Regions from separate parts of the Streptomyces sp. NPDC085946 genome, predicted to be linked through region 1. Evidence: riboswitches for the same ligand, from Rfam matches in the RefSeq annotation. Region 1 holds a riboswitch; each other region holds the start of a gene.
What was found. Region 1 has a riboswitch for cyclic di-AMP ahead of ACIF8T_RS12020 (C40 family peptidase). Riboswitches for the same ligand answer to the same signal wherever they lie in the genome.

Region 2: linked by a shared signal. The riboswitch ahead of ACIF8T_RS18010 (NlpC/P60 family protein) and the one ahead of ACIF8T_RS12020 (C40 family peptidase) in region 1 are both predicted to bind cyclic di-AMP.
Region 3: linked by a shared signal. The riboswitch ahead of ACIF8T_RS15495 (M23 family metallopeptidase) and the one ahead of ACIF8T_RS12020 (C40 family peptidase) in region 1 are both predicted to bind cyclic di-AMP.

The regions. Positions count from the first base shown of each region.
Region 1 covers NZ_JBITSF010000004.1:428,383-432,551, reverse strand. Annotated here, with positions in the region: gene ACIF8T_RS12035 (DUF397 domain-containing protein) at 16-240, opposite strand; gene ACIF8T_RS12030 (helix-turn-helix domain-containing protein) at 250-1,110, opposite strand; gene ACIF8T_RS12025 (ATP-binding protein) at 1,324-1,782, shown strand; gene ACIF8T_RS12020 (C40 family peptidase) at 2,448-2,921, opposite strand; cyclic di-AMP (ydaO/yuaA leader) riboswitch at 2,925-3,131, opposite strand; gene ACIF8T_RS12015 (hypothetical protein) at 3,466-3,750, opposite strand; gene ACIF8T_RS12010 (ATP-dependent Clp protease proteolytic subunit) at 3,779-4,169, opposite strand, start outside.
Region 2 covers NZ_JBITSF010000008.1:129,565-133,733, forward strand. Annotated here, with positions in the region: gene pcrA (DNA helicase PcrA) at 1-2,333, opposite strand, end outside; cyclic di-AMP (ydaO/yuaA leader) riboswitch at 2,604-2,775, shown strand; gene ACIF8T_RS18010 (NlpC/P60 family protein) at 2,835-3,974, shown strand.
Region 3 covers NZ_JBITSF010000006.1:314,498-318,666, reverse strand. Annotated here, with positions in the region: gene ACIF8T_RS15500 (M16 family metallopeptidase) at 1-542, shown strand, start outside; cyclic di-AMP (ydaO/yuaA leader) riboswitch at 732-900, shown strand; gene ACIF8T_RS15495 (M23 family metallopeptidase) at 915-1,685, shown strand; gene ACIF8T_RS15490 (GntR family transcriptional regulator) at 1,914-2,609, shown strand; gene ACIF8T_RS15485 (HPr family phosphocarrier protein) at 2,779-3,060, opposite strand; gene ACIF8T_RS15480 (GNAT family N-acetyltransferase) at 3,238-4,169, shown strand, end outside.

The DNA.
Region 1 (4,169 bases):
GGCACCGGTCGGTGATCACCGGAGCGCGGCCGTGAACCGCGTCCAGCTCCCGGGCGAGAAGAACAGCGCGGGCCCGGCCGGGTCCTTGGAGTCGCGCACGGCGAGCAGTCCGGCCCACGGACCCGGGCCTGGCCGGGCCGTCTCGACGCAGTTGTTCGCGCCGGTGCTGTAGCTGCTGCGCAGCCATCGCACGCCGTGCAGATCGGAGCTGGAGGGAAGGGGCCGAGGCAATGCGGGCATGGTGCCTCCTTACGCGCCGGCGGCAATCCCGGCGATGAAATCCAACGAGTCCTCGGGGGAAAGGGCGTGGACCTGAAGGGCGTCGAAGGCCTCCGTGTAGGCCTGGAGGTCTTCTTTCCGTTCGAGGTAGAGGCTACTCGTCAAGTGGTCGAGAACAACCACATCCAGATCAGAAGTGCTCGAAAATGAGAAAATAACGAAAGGGCCGGTGACGCCGATGTGCGCTCCGGCGGTGAACGGCAGCACCTGGAGCCGCACTTGAGGCAGCCGGGCCGCCTCGACCAGCCGGGTCAGCTGCCGGGACATGACCTCGGGGCCGCCGACCTCCCGGCGCAGCACGGCCTCGTCCAGGACGGCGCTCAGCCTCAGCGGCGGATCGGCGCGCAGCACGACCTGCCGGGCCAGCCGTACCTCCACCAGCGTGTCGAGCCGTTCCTCCGGCAGGTTCTCGACGGCGGCCCTGGTCACGGCCCTTGCGTACTCGGACGTCTGGAGCAGCCCCGGGACGACGGCGGTCTCCAGGGTGCGCATCGCGCCCGCCTGGGACTCCAGACTGATGAAGTCCCGGTAGGTCGGCGGCAGCACCCCGCGGTAGGCGTGCCACCAGTGGTGCCGCCCGCCGGTGTCCTCCGACCCCGCCAACACCAGCAGCAGCTCCCGGAGTTGGGTGTCACGCACCCCGTACGCGTCGAGCAGTAACCGCACGTCACCCGGTTTCACCCCACTCGTACCGGTCTCGATCCGGCTTACTTTCGACTGGTGCCAGCCCACCATCCGGGCCGCCTCACCGCTGGTGAGCCCCGCCGAGGTGCGCAGCGCGCGCAGTTCGGCGCCCAGTTTCCGGCGGCGCACCGCGGGACCGTGCTGCATGCACTCCTCCTTACTCCTTCCGTGCCGCCGCAATACGGTCTCGCGTCGCAGAGTTCACCGCATCGAGCGACAGATATATGCATATCCAGGTGGATCGCCGTCCTTCGCCCGTGTGGTGATGGCAGTCTGGCGACGAAGCACCAGTCCGGGACCGTACTCGAACCATCCGCTCCGTGTCGGACTGCGGTCCCGTGGGAAAGGGACGACGTCGCCATGGCAGACCACCTGGAAGCATCCGTCACTCTGCCGAGCGATCCCGCCTCGGTCTCCGCCGCGCGCGCCTACGTGGTGGGCACGCTGGCGGAGTGGGGGCTGCCGGAGGACGCGGAGGTGTCCGACAGCGTCCGGCTCATCGTCTCCGAACTCGCCACCAACGCCGTCCAGCACACCTTCGGACAGTCGCCGACCTTCACGGTGGACGTCCGGCTGGACCGGGACGAGCAGCTGCGGATCGGCGTCACCGACAGCCATCCGCGCTTCCCCCGGCGGCTGCCGGCGGCCGTCCAGCAGGACAACGGCCGCGGCCTGGTGATCATCCGCTGTCTGACCGCCGAGTGCGGCGGCAGACTCCGCATCCGCCCCACCCGGGAGGGCGGCAAGACCGTCTCCGTCGAACTGCCGTGGACCGTCCCGGCCCAGCCGGTACCGGCGGCGGTCCCGCAGGAACCGTAGGACGAGGGGTGGGCCGCCCGGGCGACCGGCCGGCGGCGACGGCCGGCGCGGCAGCGGGGTGACGCGCGGCGCCCGGCCGGGCCGGTGCTGCGGCGGCCGGTCGCCCGGGCGGCCGGGTCCGGGTGTGCCGGCCGGGGTACGGGCCCTGCGGCGGCCGCCGTCCCGCCGCCGACGCGAGCGGAGCCCGGGCCGTCGGCGACGGCGGGACGGCGGCCGAGGACCGTCGTCGCCACCGCGTGCCGGCCGGGGAGCCGGGCGGACGCCGCCGCCCCGCACCCCGCCGCCGGCGGCGGACCGACGGCTCCCGGGCCTCGGGGCGCGGCGGCGTGGCGCTCAGGCGTGACGGTTCGGGGCCGGTGCGGGCCGGCTCCGTCTCGGTGCCGGAGCCCGCGCGCCCCGGGGGAGCAGCCCTGACGGCCCGGCCCCGGCCCCCGCGGACCAGGAAGGCCTCCGTAGCGGCGGCGGCACCGCCGGCCCGGCCGGTCGCCACGTCCGCGAGCACGACCGGTGCGACCGACCCGCTGAAGGAGGACACCGGCACGACCGGACCGGGGCGGCGAGGTGCCGCGCCGGACCGCGGGGGAGCACGGGTGCCCGCTCGTGCCCGGATCCCGTTCTGGAGGGGGCGGCGGCGCGCCGGGCACGCGCCGCCGCCTCCGCAAGGCTTACTTCACCCGGCCGTACCACACGCTCTTCGTCCAGATCTTCTGCAGTCGCACGACGTCCCCGGTCTTGGGGGCGTGCCAGATCTTGCCCGAACCGGCGTAGATGCCGACGTGGTAGACGTTGCTCCCCGAGTGGAAGAACACCAGGTCGCCCGCCTTGCGGCTCGAGGCGGAGATGTGGCGCGTCTTGTTGTACTGCTGGGCAGCCGTGCGGGGCAGCTTCTTGCCCGCCTTCTTGAACGAGTACAGCGTCAGTCCCGAGCAGTCGAACCTGCTCGGACCCGTAGCCCCCCACTTGTAGGGCGACCCCTTCTTGGAGGCCGCGACCTGGAGTGCCTTGGTCGCCGGCGAGGCGGCTTCCGCCTCCGACGCGAAGCCGGGCGCCACGATCGAGCCGCCCACGGCGGCGATGGTCAGGGCCGAGGCCGTACCGGCCCGGGCCATGAGCGACGGGACACGATTGAGCGCAGTCATGCGCAACCCTTCGTCAGCCGCCTGTGAAGGATGACCTGTCGGATTCGGGCTGGCGAAGTTGCCCGGCCGCAAGCGAGCTTGCGGCTTCACCCCAAGGGCTGCTCGGAACTGGCGCTCCGGCGACCCGTCGTGCTTGGGTCCTCCACTCCTGCCGATCCACTCCTGTCGACCGGTCATCCGGGCGGCGGCAGGACTCGGCGTCCGCCCGGATCGCCCCGCCGCGGTGGCGGGGGCTTGTCGTCAGACAGGGATCTTCCTTCATGGATGTGCGAATATCCCAACGGAACCAGGGATTTGTGTTGTTACTCACCACTCACCCGTTCGGGTGGACACCCCTGCGTTCGGGTCACCGTCCCGGCACCCGAGGAGCCCCGGACCAGCGGCGGAATGTCCCATTCCGCCTGGCGGCCAGGCATGTTGCGCAAGCTCAGAGGGTCGAAAGCAGTAGCTGTAAATACCTCGGAAGGGGGTACGTCGTTCGGCCGGTTCGGCGTGGCGCGGGATGTCCGGCCGTCGAGGCGGCGCCCCGGCCGGTGGGGGAGCGTCAGGCGCCGGTCTCCGGAGGCACGGTGACCCGCGCGGTGCGCCGTTCGCCGTCCAGGACCCGCAGCGCCCGGGCCAGTGTCGCGGCGTGCACCTCGGTCTCGCCGCGCCGGTGCATCAGGGTGAGGGCGTCGCGCAGGGCGGTCGCCTTGCCGACGAGGGCCTGCGCCGCGCGCAGCCCGCGGTAGGTGTCGCCCGGCACGGCCGGGTTGATGCGCCCGAGCAGGTCCACGACGTCGAGGTAACGGTCGATCAACTCGGCCTCGGCGCTCGTCAGCGCGGGCATCGGCGGCTGGTCCGGCTGCACCGGCGGCTCACCTCCCGCCGGGCGCGGGACGCGCGCCCGCGCGGTCGGGGACGACCCGGGCGGCCGGCCCGCGGGCCGCCGCCTCCCGGGCGTCGAGGGCCTTCTCCCGCCCGGTGTCCGCGGTCCCCCGCTCCCGGGCGCGGTCCGTGTGCCGCGCGGGCATCTCCTGCGGGCACGCCCGCACGCGGCGCGCCTCCCCGGCCCGGTCGGCCGGGCCGGGCTGACGGAGCACCACGCCTGCGCCCGGCGGGACCGGCCGCTTGCCCGGCGTGCCCGCCGCCGGCGGCGCCGCGGCCGTCGCGCCTCCCCGGCCCGGGCGGACCGGCTCCGCGCCGCAGCCCACGGACCGGACCGTGTCGTACACGGCCGCCATCGCGTGGAACGAGCCGCCGGGGGAG
Region 2 (4,169 bases), on a different contig from region 1:
TCCGAGGCGCGGCGCGTGGCGAAGCCGGACGCGCCCGACGCCGACGACCGCGACCGGGACGACGACAGCGAGGCCGCCACCCCGGAGACCGGCCCGGCGGGCGGGGACGCGCTCGCCCCCGTCCGCTTCCACGTCAGGTGGGCGGCCGGGATCTCCTCCAGGAAGCGGGAGGGCGGGTTGTACGAGGGCTGTCCCCAGGCGCTGCGCAGGGTGGAGCGCGTCAGGTAGAGCCGCTCCCGCGCGCGCGTGATGCCGACGTACGCCAGGCGCCGCTCCTCCTCCAGCTCCTTGGTCTGGCCGAGGGCGCGCATGTGCGGGAAGACGCCGTCCTCCATGCCGGTCAGGAACACGACCGGGAACTCCAGGCCCTTGGCGGTGTGCAGCGTCATCAGCGTGATGACACCGTCGCCGTCCTCCTCGTCGGGGATCTGGTCGGAGTCGGCGACCAGGGCGACCTGCTCCAGGAAGTCGGCGAGCGTCCCGCCCGGGGCGGCGCCCCCCGGCGCCGCGGCGGCCTCGCCGCGCTCCTGCTCGAACTCCAGGGCCACGGCGGCGAGTTCCTGGAGGTTCTCGATCCGGGTCTCGTCCTGCGGGTCGGTGGAGGCCTGCAACTCCGCGAGGTAGCCGGTGCGTTCCAGCACCGCCTCCAGCACGGTCGCCGGTCCGGCGCCGGACTCGACGATCGTCCGGAGGTCCTCCATCAGCGTGTTGAAGCGCTTGACGGCGTTCGTGGAGCGCGCGGCCATGCCGTACGCCTCGTCGACGCGCTTGAGCGCCTGCGGGAAGCTGATCTTCTCGCGCTGGGCGAGGGCGTCGATCATGGCCTCCGCGCGGTCGCCGATGCCCCGCTTGGGGACGTTGAGGATGCGGCGCAGCGGCACCGAGTCCTCCGGGTTGGCGAGCACCCGCAGGTAGGCCAGGACGTCCCGGACCTCCTTGCGCTCGTAGAAGCGGACGCCGCCGACGACCTTGTAGGGCAGGCCGACGCGGATGAAGACCTCTTCGAAGACACGGGACTGGGCGTTGGTGCGGTAGAAGACGGCGACGTCCCCGGCCTTCGCCTCCCCCGCGTCGACCAGGCGGTCTATCTCGTCGGCGACGAACTGCGCCTCGTCGTGCTCGGTGTCGGCGACGTACCCGGTGATCCGGGAGCCCGCGCCCGCGTTGGTCCACAGGTTCTTGGGCCGGCGGGACTCGTTGCGCTCGATGACCGCGTTGGCCGCGGAGAGGATCGTCTGGGTGGAGCGGTAGTTCTGCTCCAGCAGGATCGTGGTCGCGTCCGGGTAGTCCTCCTCGAACTGGAGGATGTTGCGGATGGTCGCGCCGCGGAAGGCGTAGATCGACTGGTCGGCGTCACCGACCACGCACAGCTCGGCGGGCGGCAGGGCGGCCTCGCCCGGCGGGACGCCCTCGCCGTGCGCGCCGGTGCCGACGAGCTCGCGGACGAGGGCGTACTGGGCGTGGTTGGTGTCCTGGTACTCGTCGACCAGGACGTGGCGGAAGCGGCGGCGGTAGTGCTCGGCGACGTCCGGGAAGGCGCGCAGCAGGTTGACCGTCGTCATGATCAGGTCGTCGAAGTCGAGGGCGTTCGCCTCGCGCAGCCGCGACTGGTACAGGGCGTAGGCCTGGGCGAGGGTCTTCTCGAAGCCGTCGGCGGCCCGGGCGGCGAAGTCCTCCTCGTCGATCAGCTCGTTCTTCAGGTTGCTGATCTTGGCGCTGAAGGACTTCGGCGGGAACCGCTTGGGGTCGAGGTCCAGGTCGCGGCAGACCAGGGCCATCAGGCGCTTGGAGTCGGCGGCGTCGTAGATCGAGAAGGACGACGTGAAGCCGAGCTTCTTGGACTCGCGGCGCAGGATGCGCACGCACGCGCTGTGGAAGGTCATGACCCACATGGCGTTGGCGCGCGGGCCGACGAGCTGCTCGACGCGCTCCTTCATCTCGCCGGCGGCCTTGTTGGTGAAGGTGATCGCGAGGATCTGGCCCGGGTGGACGCCCCGCTCCGCCAGCAGGTGGGCGATGCGGTGGGTGAGCACCCGGGTCTTGCCGGAGCCGGCACCGGCGACGATGAGCAGCGGGGTGCCGGAGTGCACGACGGCGGCGCGCTGGTTGTCGTTCAGCCCCTCCAGGAGGGCGGCGGCGTCCACCACGGGGCGCGGGGCGCCGTCCCGGTAGTACGCGTCCCGGTCCGGCGGCACGTCGAACTTCCCGCCGAACAGATCGTCCGGGAGCGGCTCCGGTACGTGATCGTCCTCGGGCGGCGGCGGGGGCTCGTCCACGGGGCCCTGCTGGGCCTGGAGGTCCGCCAGGAAGCTGTCGTCAAAGAGGCTGCTCATCGCTCTCCGAGTCTAGGGTGCCCCACCGACAACCCGCCGCCGTCCCGGGAACATCCCCGGCGGGAAGGGGCCCGTGGGCGTCCACGGGCCCCTCCGTCCGGCACCCGGCGTCCTCCTACCCTCCGGCGTCGCGGCGTCACGCGCAGCGACCCGCGCGCGAGGTCACGAAAATGTATCGGGCATATCACCCATCAACCTTCACAGGGGCCACACGAGTTGGCTACCGTGCGGACGGGCCGTACGACCCCCACCGGCGAACCCCGCCGGGCCGCGCGGCCTCCGCCGAGTCCTGCGTGCCGCCACGGCAGCCGGAGCCGGGGACCCAACCGAGACCTTGGGGTGAATCGGCCCACAGCCCTCCGGGGCGCGGCCGTAGGGCAACCCTTCCGAACCGTCCGCCCGAACCCGACAGCTAACCCGGTAGGCGGAACATGGAAGGAGTCGCCTCCCTTGGCGTCGCAGCACCGCAAGCCGCGCCCGGCGGGTACGCGCGTAGCAGGCATGCGCACCCCCGCCCTCGCCACCGCCGCCCTCACCTCGGTGGCCCTGCTCTCCCAGACGGCCAACGCCGCCCCCTCCCCCGACGACAGGCCGAGCCTGGAGGAGGTCGAGAAGAAGGTCGACGACCTGTACCGCCAGGCCGAGTCGGCGACCGAGAAGTACAACGCGGCCAAGGAGAAGACCACCAAGCAGCGCAAGCGCGTCGACACCCTCCTCGACGACGTGGCGGAGCGCACCCAGCGGCTCAACGAGGCGCGCGAGGAGCTCGGCTCCTTCGCCGCCGCCCAGTACCGGACCGGCGCGGCCGCCCCCTCCACCGCGACGCTGCTGCTCGCGGACTCGCCGCAGGACTACTTCGACCAGACCCAGCTGATGAGCCGGCTCACCGGCCGCCAGAAGGAAGCGGTCGACGACTACGTCGCCCAGCAGTCCGAGACGATGGAGAGGCGCCAGGAGGCCACCGAGGGCCTCCGGACGCTCACCGAGACGCAGAGCGACCTGAAGACGGCCAAGGCCACCGTCCAGAAGAAGCTCGCCGACGCGCGCGACCTGCTGTCACGGCTGACCGCCGAGGAGAAGGCGCGGCTCGCGGCGATCGAGAAGCGCCGGCAGGAGGAGGCCGCCCGCGAGGCCGCCGAACTCGCCCGGCAGCAGGCGGAGCAGCAGGCGCAGGAGGCCGCCCGGCAGCAGGAGGCCGCCCAGCAGGAGAGCTCCGGCCCGGCCGCCTCCGAGTCGCCGTCGGACTCCCCGTCGGCCACCGCGCCGGCCGACTCCTCGTACGCCACCAAGGCCGAGAAGGCCCTCGCCTTCGCCCGCGCCCAGATCGGCAAGCCGTACGTGTGGGGCGCCACCGGCCCCGGCTCCTACGACTGCTCCGGCCTGACCCAGGCCGCCTGGAAGGCCGCGGGCGTCGACCTCCCGCGCACCACCTACGACCAGGTCAATGCCGGCACGACGGTCCCGGTGTCCCAGGCCCGACCCGGTGACCTGGTCTTCTTCTACGACGACGTCACCCACGTCGGCCTGTACATCGGCAACGGCATGATGATCCACGCCCCCAAGCCCGGTACGTACGTCCGCGAGGAGTCGATCTTCTACGACGGCGAGTCGTCGATCCACAGCGTGGTGCGGCCGGCGTGAGCCTCACAGCACCAGCGGGTCGAGCCCTCGCACGCCTTCGCGGAAGCGCGTCACCGTGGACCGGGCCGCTCCGGGTTCGGTGGCCGGCCCGGCGCGTGCGGGGGCCGGGCCGGCCGATCCGCTCGGGAGCGGTTTCCCGCGGGTGGGTGAGGGTGGTCCCGACGGCGGGCCCGGCGAAGGTGCGCAGCAGGGCCG
Region 3 (4,169 bases), on a different contig from region 1:
CGCAGGTGCTCGGCACGTACTGCCTCGGCGGCACCCTCACCTCCCGCCTGGACCGCGTCCTGCGCGAGGAGAAGGGCTACACCTACGGCGTGCGGTCGTTCGCGCAGGTTCTGCGCTCCACCCCGGAGGGCACGGGTGCCGCGATGCTCGCCATCAGCGGCTCGGTGGACACCCCGAACACCGGCCCCGCCCTGCAGGACCTGTGGGCGGTGCTGCGCACGCTGGCCGCGGAAGGGCTCACCGACGCCGAGCGCGACGTGGCCGTGCAGAACCTGGTGGGGGTGGCGCCGCTGAAGTACGAGACCGCGGCGGCCGTCGCGAGCACGCTGGCCGACCAGGTCGAGCAGCACCTGCCCGACGACTACCAGGCCTCGCTGTACCGGCAGCTCGCCGCGACCGGCACCGTGGAGGCCACCGCGGCGGCCGTGAGCGCCTTCCCGGTGGACCGGCTGGTGACCGTCCTCGTCGGCGACGCGAGCCGCATCGAGGAGCCCGTGGCGGCCCTCGGCATCGGCGAAGTCACCGTGGTCCCCGCCGAGTAGGGGCACGTGCGCGGGGAGCCCTGGTGACACGGAGTCGCCAGGGCTTCCTTATGCCCGAATTGGGGCAGGAGTTGCCTGTCTGGCCTGTGGGATGCGCTACAAAAGCCGCGATTCGTTTGGGAATTGAAAGTCGGCCCGCTTAGCTTCGTCCCGGCTGTTCGTCAGGCAGTGCGCCGCACCCGCGGCAGCGGGCAGTCATCGCCGAGTCCCCGTACGGCGCGAGCCAGGGGAGCCGGGGACCCATCGCACCACGTCCCCCGGGGTGAATCGGACGCCCGCGCGAGCCGCGAGGGGGTCCGTAGGAGACCTTCCTGCTCCGAACCCGTCAGCTAACCCGGTAGGCGAGAAGGAAGGAAAGGACCCACACACTTCATGGCGTTCACCCGCGCCACCGGGAAGCACCGCCGTCCCAGCCGCGTGCAGCGCGGCACCGCCCGCGCGGCGGGCGTCGCCGCCCTCGCCACCACCGGCGTGGTCGGCTCCGTCGCGGCCCCGGCCTTCGCCGCCTCCGAGCCCGTCGTCGAGCAGACCGCGCTCACCCCCGTCGTCACCATCGGCGACTCCGTGGCCGAGCAGGTCGACGCCCAGGCCGCCGCCCAGAAGCAGGCCGCCGAGGAGGCCGAGGCCGAGCGCAGGGCCGCCGAGGAGGCCGCGCGCGAGAAGGCCGCCGCGGCCGCCGAGAAGGCCCGTGAGGCCAAGGAGCGCGCCGCCCGGGAGGCCGAGCGCAAGCGCCTCAACACGTTCGTGTCGCCCATCGCCGGCTCCTACGTCTCCACCGGCTACCGGGCCGGCGGCGCCGTCTGGTCCTCCGGCAGCCACACCGGCGTCGACTTCCACGCCGCGAGCGGCACCCCCGTCCAGGCGGTCGGCATGGGCACCGTCGTCGAGGCCGGCTGGGGCGGGGCCTACGGCAACCAGGTCGTCATCCGGATGAACGACGGCACCTACACCCAGTACGGGCACCTGTCGTCGGTCGGCGTCACGGTGGGCCAGCAGGTCGTCCCCGGCCAGCGGATCGGCCTGTCCGGCGCGACCGGCAACGTCACCGGCGCGCACCTGCACTTCGAGGCCCGTACGAGCGCCGAGTACGGCTCGGACATCGACCCCGTCGCCTACCTCCGCGCGCACGGCGTGAACCTCTGAGACGAGCTCCGTCCCGGCGCGCGCACGCCGGCGGACGCCCGCTCCGCACGGCCCCGGCTCCCCGAGCCGGGGCTTTCGCCGTTCCGGAACGGCCGGCCGAAACGGCCGGTTGTCCAAAAAATATCCATGGATTCCGGCCCGCCGTCGGAAATTCCGGCTCATTGCAATAGAGTCACGGAACACGCGTCCATCGTCGACGTTTCACGGGGATTAAGGCGGAGGTCGGTCATGCGTATTCCGGCGCACTCGGTGTGCACGGCGATCCGGGACGACATCGTCGCGGGTGTCTACGAGCGCGGCAGCCGGCTCACCGAGGAACTGCTCGCCCGCCGCTACGGCGTCTCGCGCGTGCCCGTCCGGGAGGCCCTGCGCACCCTGGAGGCCGAGGGCTTCGTGGTGACCCGGCGGCACGCGGGCGCGTGCGTCGCGGAACCCACCGAGCAGGAGGCCGGCGACCTGCTGGAGATGCGCATGCTCCTGGAGCCCCTCGGGGCCTCCCGGGCCGCCCAGCGCCGCACCGAGGCCCATCTCAAGGTGCTGCGCGGCCTGGTCCGGCTGGGGCAGGAGCGGGCCCGCCGGGGCAACAGCGAGGACCTGCGCTCCCTGGGCGGCTGGTTCCACGAGACGCTCGCGCAGGCCTGCGGCAGCCCCGCCCTGACGGCGATGCTGACCCAGCTGCGCCACAAGATCGCCTGGATGTACTCCGTGGAGGCGTCGGCCAGCCCCGCGGACTCCTGGGCGGAGCACGGCGCGATCGTGGACGCGGTGGCGCGCGGCGACAGCGAGCGCGCGCGGGCGCTCACGGCGCTGCACACCGAGCGCGCGACCGCCGCGCACCGGCTGCGGCCGGGCCCGGGCGGCGACCGCGCGGAGCGTGTGAGGAATTCGCAACATCCCGTAAACACGCCGAATCTGCGGTATTAACACGGGCGCCGTATACAAAGAAGTGGTATTCGCGGGGGTTATTTCCGCTGCCCTTTTCCGCGTGCGCCCCGTGTGTGCCCTCGAATTTCTCGGGCGCCCGCCGTGAAAAACGGCCGGGCCGCGCCGCCCGAAAAGGACGACACGGCCCGGCCCCTTGCCGCGCTGCGGCTCAGACGGTCTCGGGGAGCTCCTCGAGACCCTCGGCGACCAGCTTGGCCAGCCGGTCCAGGGCGGCGTCCGCGCCCTCGGCGTCGGAGGCGAGGACGATCTCCTCGCCGCCCTGGGCGCCGAGGCCGAGGACGGCCAGCATGGAGGCCGCGTTGACGGGGTTGCCGCCTGCCTTGGCGATCGTCACCGGGACGCCTGCGGCCGTGGCGGCTCGGACGAAGATGGAGGCGGGGCGGGCGTGGAGGCCCTCGGCCCAGCCGACGTTGACGCGGCGCTCAGCCATGTGTTGCTGCCCTTCGGTGTTCAGGGTTGTCTAGACCAGTTTCCCACAACGTGAAGCCCGGAAGGGACGCGCGTCCCCGCCGGGACGGCGGCGATCGGGCCGCGGCCTCGGCCCGAACCTCCGTCCTCCACAGACTGCCCCGCGCCGCTGCCGGACGCGAGCCGTACTCTGGGGCCCATGCAGACCTCGTCGGACCGGCACGAGTACCCCGCCCACTGGGAAGCCGACGTGGTGCTGCGCGACGGCGGCACCGCCCGTGTCCGCCCCATCACCGTCGACGACGCGGACCGCCTGGTCAGCTTCTACGAGCAGGTGTCGGACGAGTCGAAGTACTACCGCTTCTTCGCGCCCTACCCGCGCCTGTCCGCGAAGGACGTCCACCGCTTCACGCACCACGACTTCGTGGACCGGGTGGGACTCGCGGCCACGATCGGCGGCGAGTTCATCGCCACCGTACGCTACGACCGGATCGGCGCCGACGGGATGCCCGCGTCCGCGCCCGCCGACGAGGCCGAGGTCGCCTTCCTGGTGCAGGACGCCCACCAGGGCCGGGGCGTCGCCTCCGCGCTCCTCGAACACGTCGCGGCCGTCGCCCGGGAGCGCGGCATCCGCCGCTTCGCCGCCGAGGTGCTGCCCGCCAACACCAAGATGATCAAGGTGTTCACCGACGCCGGGTACACCCAGAAGCGCAGCTTCGAGGACGGCGTCGTCCGCCTGGAGTTCGACCTCGAACCCACGGACCGCTCGGTGGCCGTGCAGTACGCGCGCGAGCAGCGCGCCGAGGCCCGGTCGGTGCAGCGGCTCCTCGCGCCCGGCTCGGTCGCCGTCGTCGGCACCGGCCGCGCCCCCGGCGGCGTGGGCCGCAGCGTGCTCGGCAACATCCGCGACGCCGGCTTCACCGGCCGCCTGTACGCCGTGAACCGTGCGCTGCCCGGGAAGCAGGAGGAGCTCGACGGGGTGCCCGCCTACCGCTCGGTGCGGGACATCGACGCCCCCGTCGACCTCGCGGTCGTCGCGGTCCCGGCCGAGCAGGTCCCCGACGTGGTCACCGAGTGCGGCGAGCACGGCGTGCAGGGACTGGTGGTGCTCTCCGCCGGGTACGCCGAGAG